2 regions of the Streptomyces prunicolor genome follow, and region 2 is predicted to be linked to the other one. Evidence: riboswitches for the same ligand, from Rfam matches in the RefSeq annotation. Region 2 holds a riboswitch; the other holds the start of a gene.
What was found. Region 2 has a riboswitch for S-adenosylmethionine ahead of OG588_RS13060 (aminotransferase class V-fold PLP-dependent enzyme). Riboswitches for the same ligand answer to the same signal wherever they lie in the genome.

Region 1 (4,892 bases), 1.9 Mb from region 2:
GCGCGCGAGGGAGCGCGAGGGAGAACGCCGCGCACGCCGATGGCTCCGGGCATGGCTCCGGGCATGGCTCCGGGCATGCCGAAGGGCTCGTACCCCAGGAGGTGACCCCCCAGGAGTACGAGCCCTTCGGTGAGGAACGAAGAACGTCGCTGCTGTTCGTCGGCGCGTGCTTCAGCTGGTCGCGAGCCGGACCATGTCCGCCTGCGGCCCCTTCTGACCCTGCGAGATCTCGAAATCGACCCGCTGACCCTCTTCCAGGGTGCGGTAGCCGTCCATTTGAATCGCGCTGTAGTGGACGAAAACATCCGCACCACCGTCGACCGCGATGAAGCCGTACCCCTTCTCCGCGTTGAACCATTTGACGGTGCCCTGAGCCATGCCTAACTCCCCTATTACTGGCCCTTGCACGGACCCGCACTTCGCGGATCCGGGTCAGACCTCACCCCCCACAGGTTTGGGGGCGTGCGCCGGAACGCGTCGACCGCGGCCGAATGTATCCGCCCAACTGCCGTCTGCAACAGGTCAATCCGACGAGAATTCCGGGCAGGACCGGTCGGGAATATACGGAGAATTCGTCCGACTTCAGGGCAAGTCGGGCCCGATAAAGAGAACATAACGCGCAAAATGCCTACACACTTTGGCTACTTCTCATCGCACGCGGAGCCGGTACTCATATGCGTCCGGCATGCGGAGTGGAGCGCGTTCCCCAACTGTACCCCGCTCAACCATACAGAATTGCCCCCTCCGTTTCTCTCACGGAGGGGGCAATTCGATGAACTCTCGGTAATCGGCGTTACCGAGGGTAATTATCAGCCACCGGCAACGGCCGGAATGATCGAGACGCCGGCCCCGTCCGGCGTGACCGTCTCCAGCCCCTGCTCGAACCGCACATCGTCATCATTCACGTACACGTTGACGAACCGCCGCAACTTGCCCTGATCGTCGAGCACGCGGGCAGAGATCCCGGCGTGGTTCTTCTCAAGGTCCGAGATGACCTCGGCGAGGGTGCCACCTTCGGCGGAGACCTCGGCCTGACCACCGGTGTAGGTGCGAAGAATGGTAGGGATGCGGACACTAACGCTCACGATGAAACCTCCGGTCAGATGATTGCCCTAGGGGCGCGGGGAACTGCGCGACCAGCCCCCACCGGCCCGCAGTCAGAGAACGACGCTTAGGACGCAAGCCCAGCTTCCCTGAACGACTCAAGACTCGGCCGGATCGTCGCGGTGAGCCCGGTACCGGCAACCGCGTCCAACGTCTTGAGCCCGTCGCCCGTGTTGAGGACCACCGTCGTGAGGGTCGGATCCAACAACCCGTTCTCGATCAGCTTCTTCGCCACACCAACGGTCACCCCACCCGCGGTCTCCGCAAAGATCCCCTCGGTCCGCGCAAGCAACTTGATCGCGTCGACAACCTGCTCGTCATTGACGTCCTCCACCGCCCCACCGGTCCGCCGAGCAATGTCCAGCACGTAAGGACCATCCGCGGGGTTCCCGATGGCGAGCGACTTGGCGATCGTGTTCGGCTTCTGCGGCCGTACGACGTCATGCCCCGCCTTGTAGGCGACGGAAACCGGCGAACACCCCTCCGCCTGCGCCCCGAAGATCTTGTACGGCTTGTCCTCGACGAGCCCGAGCTTGATCAGCTCCTGCAGGCCCTTGTCGATCTTCGTGAGCTGCGACCCGGAGGCGATCGGCACGACCAGCTGGTCCGGCAGCCGCCACCCCAGCTGCTCGCAGATCTCGTACGCCAGGGTCTTGGAGCCCTCCGCGTAGTACGGCCGGAGGTTGACGTTGACGAAGCCCCAGCCCTCGCCCGCCGGGTCGCCGATCAGCTCGGAGCAGAAGCGGTTCACGTCGTCGTAGTTGCCCTCGATGCCGACGAGCTCGCCGCCGTAGATCGCGGCCATGACGACCTTGCCCTGCTCCAGGTCGTGCGGGATGAACACGCAGGAGCGGAAGCCGGCGCGGGCCGCGGCGGCACCGACGGCGCCGGCGAGGTTGCCGGTGGAGGAGCAGGAGAGGGTGGTGAAGTTGAAGGCGCGGGCCGCTTCGATGGCCTGGGCCACGACGCGGTCCTTGAAGGAGTGCGTCGGGTTGCCGGAGTCGTCCTTGACGAACAACTTGCCCGCGTCGACGCCCAGTTCGCGGGCGAGGTTGTCGGCCTGGACGAGCTTGGTCCAGCCGGGGTTGATGTTCGGCTTGTCGGCCACGTCGGCGGGGACGGGCAGCAGGGGCGCGTAACGCCAGATGTTCGCGGGGCCCGCTTCGATGCGCTTGCGGAGCTCTTCGGTGTCGTAGCCCGAGAAGTCGTAGGCGATCTCCAGCGGGCCGAAACACTCCTCGCACGCGAAGACCGGGCCGAGCGGGACGCGGTGGCCGCACTCGCGGCAGGACAGCGCGGCGGCGGGGCCGAGATCAACGGCGTCTACGGGGTTCGTGGTGCTTGCAACAGTCTGCGCAGCCATGGAGGCGAGGCCCTTTCCTCATCTTCCTCATGACGCATTTCGCCATGAGACGGATTTGGCACCTTCCCGAGCCGGGAGCCTCACCACGTCAGCGTGCTAGCTGCGTGCCAAGACCGGCTGGAGGGTTGCCGGGGCTTCAACGGGCCGTATCCCTCTGCCCCTCTGGATGAGCGGTGTTCAGTTGTGTATGCGGTTGTGTCACTTGCGTGAGCGTTGACGACCCCCGACATGCGATGGTCATCAGCGTTGTTCAAGACTGTAACCGAAGGCCAGGACAGTTGAGTGAGCCGTCCGAACCGCGAGATGGATCACACACTCTGTGTGATCACTGATCGCCGAGAGAACGCAGAGGAGCCGCGCAACGTGCTGAAGGAAGTCGAGCACTGGCTGAGCACCCGCTCCTGGTCCATGACCGACCGGCCGCTCCACAAGATCCTGGCCGCGAAGCACCGTACGGGCCAGTCGGTCTCCGTCGTGCTCCCCGCGCTCAACGAGGAAGCGACGGTCGGCGACATCGTCGCGATCATCCGTCACGACCTCATGCAGCAGGTCCCGCTCGTCGACGAGATCGTCGTCGTCGACTCGGGGTCGACCGACCGCACCTCCGAGGTGGCCGCCGCGGCGGGCGCCCGGGTCGTGCACCGGGACGACATCCTGCCGCGCATTCCCGCCGTGCCCGGCAAGGGCGAGGTGCTGTGGCGCTCGCTGCTGGTCACCAGCGGCGACATCGTCTGCTTCATCGACGCGGACCTGAAGGAGTTCTCCTCCGACTTCGTCACCGGGATCGTGGGCCCGCTGCTCACCGACCCCGGCGTCGACCTCGTCAAGGCGATGTACGACCGCCCGCTCGGCGGCGCGGCCGGCCAGGGCGGCCGGGTCACCGAGATGATGGCCCGCCCGCTGCTGAACATGCACTGGCCGCAGCTGGCCGGTTTCGTGCAGCCGCTCGGCGGCGAGTACGCGGCCCGCCGCTCCCTGCTCGAACAACTGCCGTTCCCCGTCGGGTACGGCATCGAGCTGGGCATGCTCGTCGACGCGCTGCACCTGGTGGGCCTGGACGCCCTCGCGCAGGTGGACGTGGGCGTGCGCAAGCACCGGCACCAGGACGGGCAGGCGCTGGGCCGCATGGCCGCGCAGATCTACCGCACGGCTCAGCTGAGGCTGGCCCGCGGGCATCTGATCCGGCCGTCCCTCACCCAGTTCGAGCGGGGTCCGGACGGTTTCGAGCCGCGCACCTACTCCGTGGACACGGAGGAACGCCCGCCGATGGCCGACATCACCGAGTACCAGTCACGCAAGGTCGCATAACCGCACAGTTACAGACGCTCACGGACGGTCGTATACGGACTCATACAGTCCGCCGACGGCCGTCCGTACGTTTGAGCGTTTCCGGGCCGGGCTAGGTTGTGCCGTATGGCTTCTACGTCGTCTCCCTCGTCCGCGTCCGGTGCTGCTCAGGTGCTCGTGGCGTCCAATCGCGGCCCGGTCTCGTACGAGGTGGGCGACGACGGTTCGCTGCGCGCCAAGCGGGGTGGCGGCGGGCTGGTGTCAGGCCTGTCGGCGATCGGCCCGGACGCGGGCGCGCTGTGGGTGTGCTCGGCACTGTCCGACGGCGACCGCGAGGCGGTACGGCGCGGGGTCGGCGAGGACGGCGTGCGGATGCTGGACATCCCGGCAGATGTGCACGCCGACGCGTACAACGGCATCGCCAACTCCGTGCTCTGGTTCGTCCACCACATGCTGTACCAGACCCCGCTGGAGCCGGTCTTCGACGCGGAGTTCCGGCGCCAGTGGGCGTCGTACGAGACGTACAACCGGGCGTTCGCGGAGGCGTTGGCGGATGAGGCGGCGGAGGGTGCCGTCGCGATCGTGCAGGACTACCACCTGTGCCTGGTGCCGGGAATGCTGCGGGAGTTGAGGCCGGACCTGCGGATCGGCCACTTCTCGCACACGCCGTGGGCGCCGACGGACTACTTCCGGATGCTGCCGGACGACATCCGTGAGCAACTGCTGACCGGCATGCTCGGCGCGGACCGGCTCGGCTTCCTCACCCACCGCTGGGCGGACGCGTTCACGGCCTGCTGTACGGAGTTCGCCGGGGGCCCGGGTGACACGCTGATCGGCGTCCACGGCCTGGGCGCCGACGCCGACTTCCTGCGCGCCCGCTCGCACGAGTCGGACGTGGAGGAGCGCATCGTCGCGCTGCGCGAGGAGATCGGCGAGGGGCGCAGGACGATCGTCCGCGTCGACCGCACCGAACTGTCCAAGAACATCGTGCGCGGACTCCTGGCGTACCGCCAACTCCTCGACGACCACCCGGAGTTGCTGGAACAGGTGGTCCACGTGGCGTTCGCCTACCCCTCCCGGCAGGACCTCGCCGTCTACCGCGACTACACGGCCGAGGTGCAGCGGGTGGCGGACGAGA
Region 2 (4,892 bases):
CGTCCCGTCCTACGGCACCGGGGACGCGCTGCTCGCCGCACAGCGGGCGTACTTCCACCGCTGGGGCGTGGTCCCGGCCGACCTGTTCGCGAGCCCCGCCCGCGAGGCCCTGACCCCGGTCACGGCCCTCTTCATCCACGGCAGCTGGGTCCATCTCCTCGGCAACATGCTCTTCCTCTACGTCTTCGGAACGATGACCGAGGAGCGTCTTGGCCGGGTCGAGTTCACCCTGTTCTACCTGGTCTGCGGCTACCTGGCGCTGCTGGGCTACGCGGTGGCCAACGCCGACTCCGCTCAGTCCCTGGTCGGCGCGTCCGGGGCGATCTCGGCGGTCCTCGGGGCGTTCCTGTACTTGTTCCCCCGGGCGCGCGTGACGAGCCTCCTCCCCTTCCTCTTCTTCCTGCCGCTGCGCTTCCCCGCGTGGGTCGTGCTGCCGTTCTGGGTGGCCCTTCAGTGGCTGGCGGCGGGCCAGGCAGCGCAGGGGCCCGGTGTGGCGTACCTCGCCCACCTGGTGGGCTTCACGCTGGGGTTCGGCTACGCGTGGGTGAGATTCAGGAAAAAGAAGGGCCCGAAGGGCGGCCTTGGAAGGGCGGTGGCGGGAGACGGGCGGGCGACTAGAGTTGGGCCCGCCCCAGTAACGGTCCCCGAGGGAGAGAACCAGCCGTGATCACCGCGATCGTCCTCATCAAGACCAGCGTGGACCGGATTCCCGAGATCGCCGAGTCGATCGCCGCGCTCGAATCCGTGAGCGAGGTCTTCTCCGTCACCGGGACGTATGACTTGATCGCGATGGTGCGGGTGCGGCAGCACGAGGATCTGGCCGAGGTGATTCCTGGGCGGATCAGCAAGATCCCCGGGGTGGAGGGGACGGATACGCACGTGGCGTTTCGGACTTACTCGCAGCATGACCTTGAGGCTGCGTTCGCTATTGGGCTGGACTCCTAGCGGGCGCGCAGCCGCTTCCACAGGGCGACCAGCGCACCCCAGTCCACGACCTCCCAGGCCGTTACCTCGGTGCGGTGCGGGTTGCCGTCTGTGTCCTTGCCCAGCAGCACAAGCCGGACGTCTCGTGGCCGCAGCCACCATGACGACGGCACGGGAAAGTCCGGCAGGTCGACGGCGGGATACGGCTCCCGCATCTCGGCCCAGCGGTACACCAGCAGCCCGCCCGGCACGAACACCCCGTGCGCGTCCGCCGTGAGCGGGCCGAAGGTGACCTGCCGGCCCTTCTCGATCCGGTCGAGCATCGCCGGTGCCTGAGCCTCGGCCACCCGCTTCCGGACGTGCTCGGCGGCGGACCGGATCCGCAGGTTCTCGAAGGGCTCGACGACCATCGGCCCCAGCTCGGTCCGCCGCTCGTCGAGCAGGAAGCCCTGTTCCGTCCCGTCGCCGAACCGCAGCAGGTGTCGATGGGCCAAGGTGTACCAAGCCCTGTCGTTCTGCTCGTTGCTGGTGACGATCACGTCGACGGTGGAGCGCCAGCGCGTCACGTCCGCCCAGCGACGGACCCGCACACCGGACCCGAGGACAAGTCCCTCCTCGTACAGGTGGACCCGCTTCCCGCCGAGGAGCCGCGGCGCACGCCGTACAACCGCCTCGCCCAGCGGCTCGCCCAGGCCTTCGGCCGCCGCCGCTCCGCTCACCCCAGGTGGTATCCCCACCCCTGGATGGTCACACGGCCGGCACGCAACGGCCGTCCTGCGTACGGTAGTTCCACTTCGCGCCGTCAGTCACGAGCTCCCGTACCGCCGTCACGAACCGCTCGACGTGCTCGTCCGGGGTGCCCGCGCCGAAGCTCACGCGGATCGCGTTCAGGGACTTCTCGCCCGGTGCGGCCTCCGGGGCGCCGCACTCACCCTGGGTCTGGGGGTCGGTGCCCAGGAGGGTGCGGAGCAAGGGGTGGGCGCAGAAGAGGCCGTCGCGGACGCCGATGCCGTACTCGGCGGAGAGGGCGGCGGCGAAATGGGAGCTGTTCCAGCCGTCGACGACGAAGGAGATCACGCCGACGCGCGGGGCGTCGTCGCCGAACAGCGACAGCACCTTGACCTCCGGGACCTCGGCCAGGCCCGCCCGTACCTTCTCGATCAGGTGCTGCTCGCGGGCGACCAGCGTGTCGAAGCCCGCCTCCGTCAGCGCCTTGCAGGCCGACGCGATGGAGTAGGCGCCGATGACGTTCGGGGAGCCGGCCTCGTGGCGGGCGGCGCTGTCGTGCCACTCCACGTCCACTCCCCCGTCCTCGCGCCGGGAGACCTTGCGGCTGGCGCCGCCGCCCGCGAGGTAGGGGTCGGCCGCCTGGAGCCAGTCGGCACGGCCGGCCAGGACGCCCGAGCCGAACGGGGCGTACAGCTTGTGGCCGGAGAAGGCGATCCAGTCGACGTCGAGGTCCTGGACGGACACCGGGTGGTGCGGGGCGAGTTGGGCGGCGTCCAGGACGATACGGGCGCCGTGGGCGTGCGCGGCGGCGGCCAGTTCACGGACCGGCCACAGCTCGCCGGTGACGTTCGAGGCGCCGGTGACGCAGACCAGGGCCGGGCCCTGCGGGTCACGGGCGGCGAGGGCCCGCTCCAAGGTCTCGACGGCCTGGGCCGGGGTGCGCGGGGCGTTGAGGTAGGTGACCCGGGCGTCCTTCCAGGGGAGCAGGGACGCGTGATGCTCGGTCTCGAAGACGAAGACCTGGCAGTCGGCGGGGAGCGCCGCGGCGAGGAGATTCAGGGAGTCCGTGGTCGAGCGGGTGAAGATCAGCTGGTCGTCGGGGCGGCAGTCCAGGAACTCCTCGACCGTCCTGCGGGCGTTCTCGAACAGGTCGGTGGAGAGCTGCGAGAGGTAGCCGGCGCCACGGTGCACGCTGCCGTAGTACGGGGCGTAGGCCGCCACGTCGTCCCAGACGCGCTGGAGGGCGGGGGCGCTGGCCGCGTAGTCGAGCGCCGCGTAGGTGACTTCGCCGCCCGTGACGAGCGGGACGGTGACATCCCGGCCGAGAACGGACAGCGGGGCACAAATGGTCCGGGCGGCGGCAACGGTGGAGACAGACATGGCGAACTCCCGTAAGAGGCAGGCGAATTCACTGCGCGAGCGGACATGGCTTCGGCGCAGGAAAGGGTGAAAAGGGGATGTGCGGAGTGGGGGCTTCGCGCCCTATCGCATTCGCTTGCTCACAGAGGGCTCCCTCGAGACCAGGACCCCTGGTGTCTTTCGAGGGGCCCGCGCTTGCCGCAGACCTCGCTGCCTACGGCCTGGTCTTCACCCGGGGCACCCCGCCACGGACGGAGGGTTGCCGGACAGTCGGCCGGGGCCTCATGACTGTCACTCATGACCTGGTCAGAAAACTTACGCGAGGTGATCGTCGTCCCGCAACCCGTGTCCGGATCGCGGGACGACAGCCACCTCGGACTCGCTACGCGTTACTGACCGCCGCCCAGCGCTCCAGCGTGCGCTTCGCGGCCCCCGAGTCGATCGACTCGGCCGCCTTCACCATCCCGGCCCTGATCCGGTCCGCCAGCGGCCCGTCCCCGGCCTCAAGGGCCACCAGCGCCGCCGCCGAGTTCAGGAGTACGGCGTCCCGCACCGGGCCCGTCTCGCCGTCCAGGAGGCGCCGGGCGACGTCGGCGTTGTACTCGGGGTCGGCGCCGCGCAGGGCCTCCACGGGGACCAGTTCGAGGCCTACGTCCCGCGGGTCGAAGGACTCCTCGGTGACCTTGCCGTCGCGGACGATCCACACCCGGGAAGTCGCCGTGGTCGTCAGCTCGTCGAGGCCGTCGTCGCCGCGGAACACCAGGGAGGAGTTCCCTCGCTCGGCGAAGACGCCCGCGATGATGGGCGCCATCCGCGGGTCCGCGACCCCGACCGCCTGCGCCCGCACCTTGGCGGGGTTGGTCAGCGGGCCCAGTGCGTTGAACACCGTACGGATGCCCAACTGGCCGCGCGCTGCGCCCGCGTGACGCAGCGCCGGGTGGAACTTGACCGCGAAGCAGAACGTGATCCCGGCCTCCTCGGCGACCTCGGCCACCCGCTTCGGGGTGAGCTCCAGGTTGACGCCGAGACGCTCCAGGACGTCGGAGGCGCCGGACGCGGAGGACGCGGCCCGGTTGCCGTGCTTGACGACCTTCGCGCCCGTGCCGGCGATCACGATCGAGGACATCGTGGAGATGTTCACCGTCTTGGCGCCGTCGCCGCCGGTGCCGACGATGTCCACCGTCTTCCCGGACACCTCGATCACGTTCGCGTGCTCGTACATCGCGCGCACGAGACCCGTGATCTCCTCGACGGTCTCGCCCTTGGCCCGCAACGCCACCACGAACCCGGCGATCTGCGCGTCCGTCGCCTCACCGCGCATGATCTGGTCCATCGCCCAGAACGTGGCGTCGGCGTCCTGGTCCTGGCCGTACAGCAGGGAGTTCAGTACCTCGGGCCAGGAACGGGCCGCCGCGGTGTCGCCTCCAGCGGGGGTCACAGCGCTCATACGGCCGCTCCTGAGTGTCGTAGAAACATGGTTGGAAATATGCGGTCCCCACCCTATCCAGCGCGGGACACGGCGAAGGGCCCCGTCCGGTGTTCGGACGGGGCCCTTCGACTGTGGCGTGGCGACGCCTCAGCGATCAGTGGTGGCCGTGGCCGCTCGTGATCTCCTTGTACTCCTCGACGGTGGGCTTGGGGATCTGGGACTCCTCGCCGTAGTACGCCTCGCTCAGCTTGGCGCGCAGCTTCTGGGAGCCCTTCACCTTGCGCTCGACACCGTTCGCGTCGACCGTCGCGCCGATCGCGGCCGGCTCGTACTGCTCGTGCGCGGTGAGCGTGTGCAGTGCGTCCTGGCTGAGCGGCTCGTGGATCTCGACGAACTCACCGTGCGGCAGGCGCTTGATGATGCCGGACTCGCGGCCGTGCAGCACCTTGTC

Region 1: it holds a riboswitch for S-adenosylmethionine, as region 2 does, so the genes downstream of both, thrC (threonine synthase) here and OG588_RS13060 (aminotransferase class V-fold PLP-dependent enzyme) in region 2, are expected to answer to the same signal.

The regions. Positions count from the first base shown of each region.
Region 1 is NZ_CP108676.1:4,819,596-4,824,487, forward strand. Features, by position in the region: gene OG588_RS21770 (cold-shock protein) at 172-378, opposite strand; gene OG588_RS21775 (MoaD/ThiS family protein) at 810-1,085, opposite strand; gene thrC (threonine synthase) at 1,172-2,467, opposite strand; SAM riboswitch class I at 2,483-2,640, opposite strand; gene OG588_RS21785 (glucosyl-3-phosphoglycerate synthase) at 2,831-3,775, shown strand; gene OG588_RS21790 (trehalose-6-phosphate synthase) at 3,881-4,892, shown strand, end outside.
Region 2 is NZ_CP108676.1:2,891,320-2,896,211, forward strand. Features, by position in the region: gene OG588_RS13045 (rhomboid family intramembrane serine protease) at 1-667, shown strand, start outside; gene OG588_RS13050 (Lrp/AsnC family transcriptional regulator) at 664-945, shown strand; gene OG588_RS13055 (hypothetical protein) at 942-1,661, opposite strand; gene OG588_RS13060 (aminotransferase class V-fold PLP-dependent enzyme) at 1,672-3,033, opposite strand; SAM riboswitch class IV at 3,199-3,315, opposite strand; gene trpD (anthranilate phosphoribosyltransferase) at 3,395-4,459, opposite strand; gene OG588_RS13070 (cytochrome bc complex cytochrome b subunit) at 4,596-4,892, opposite strand, start outside.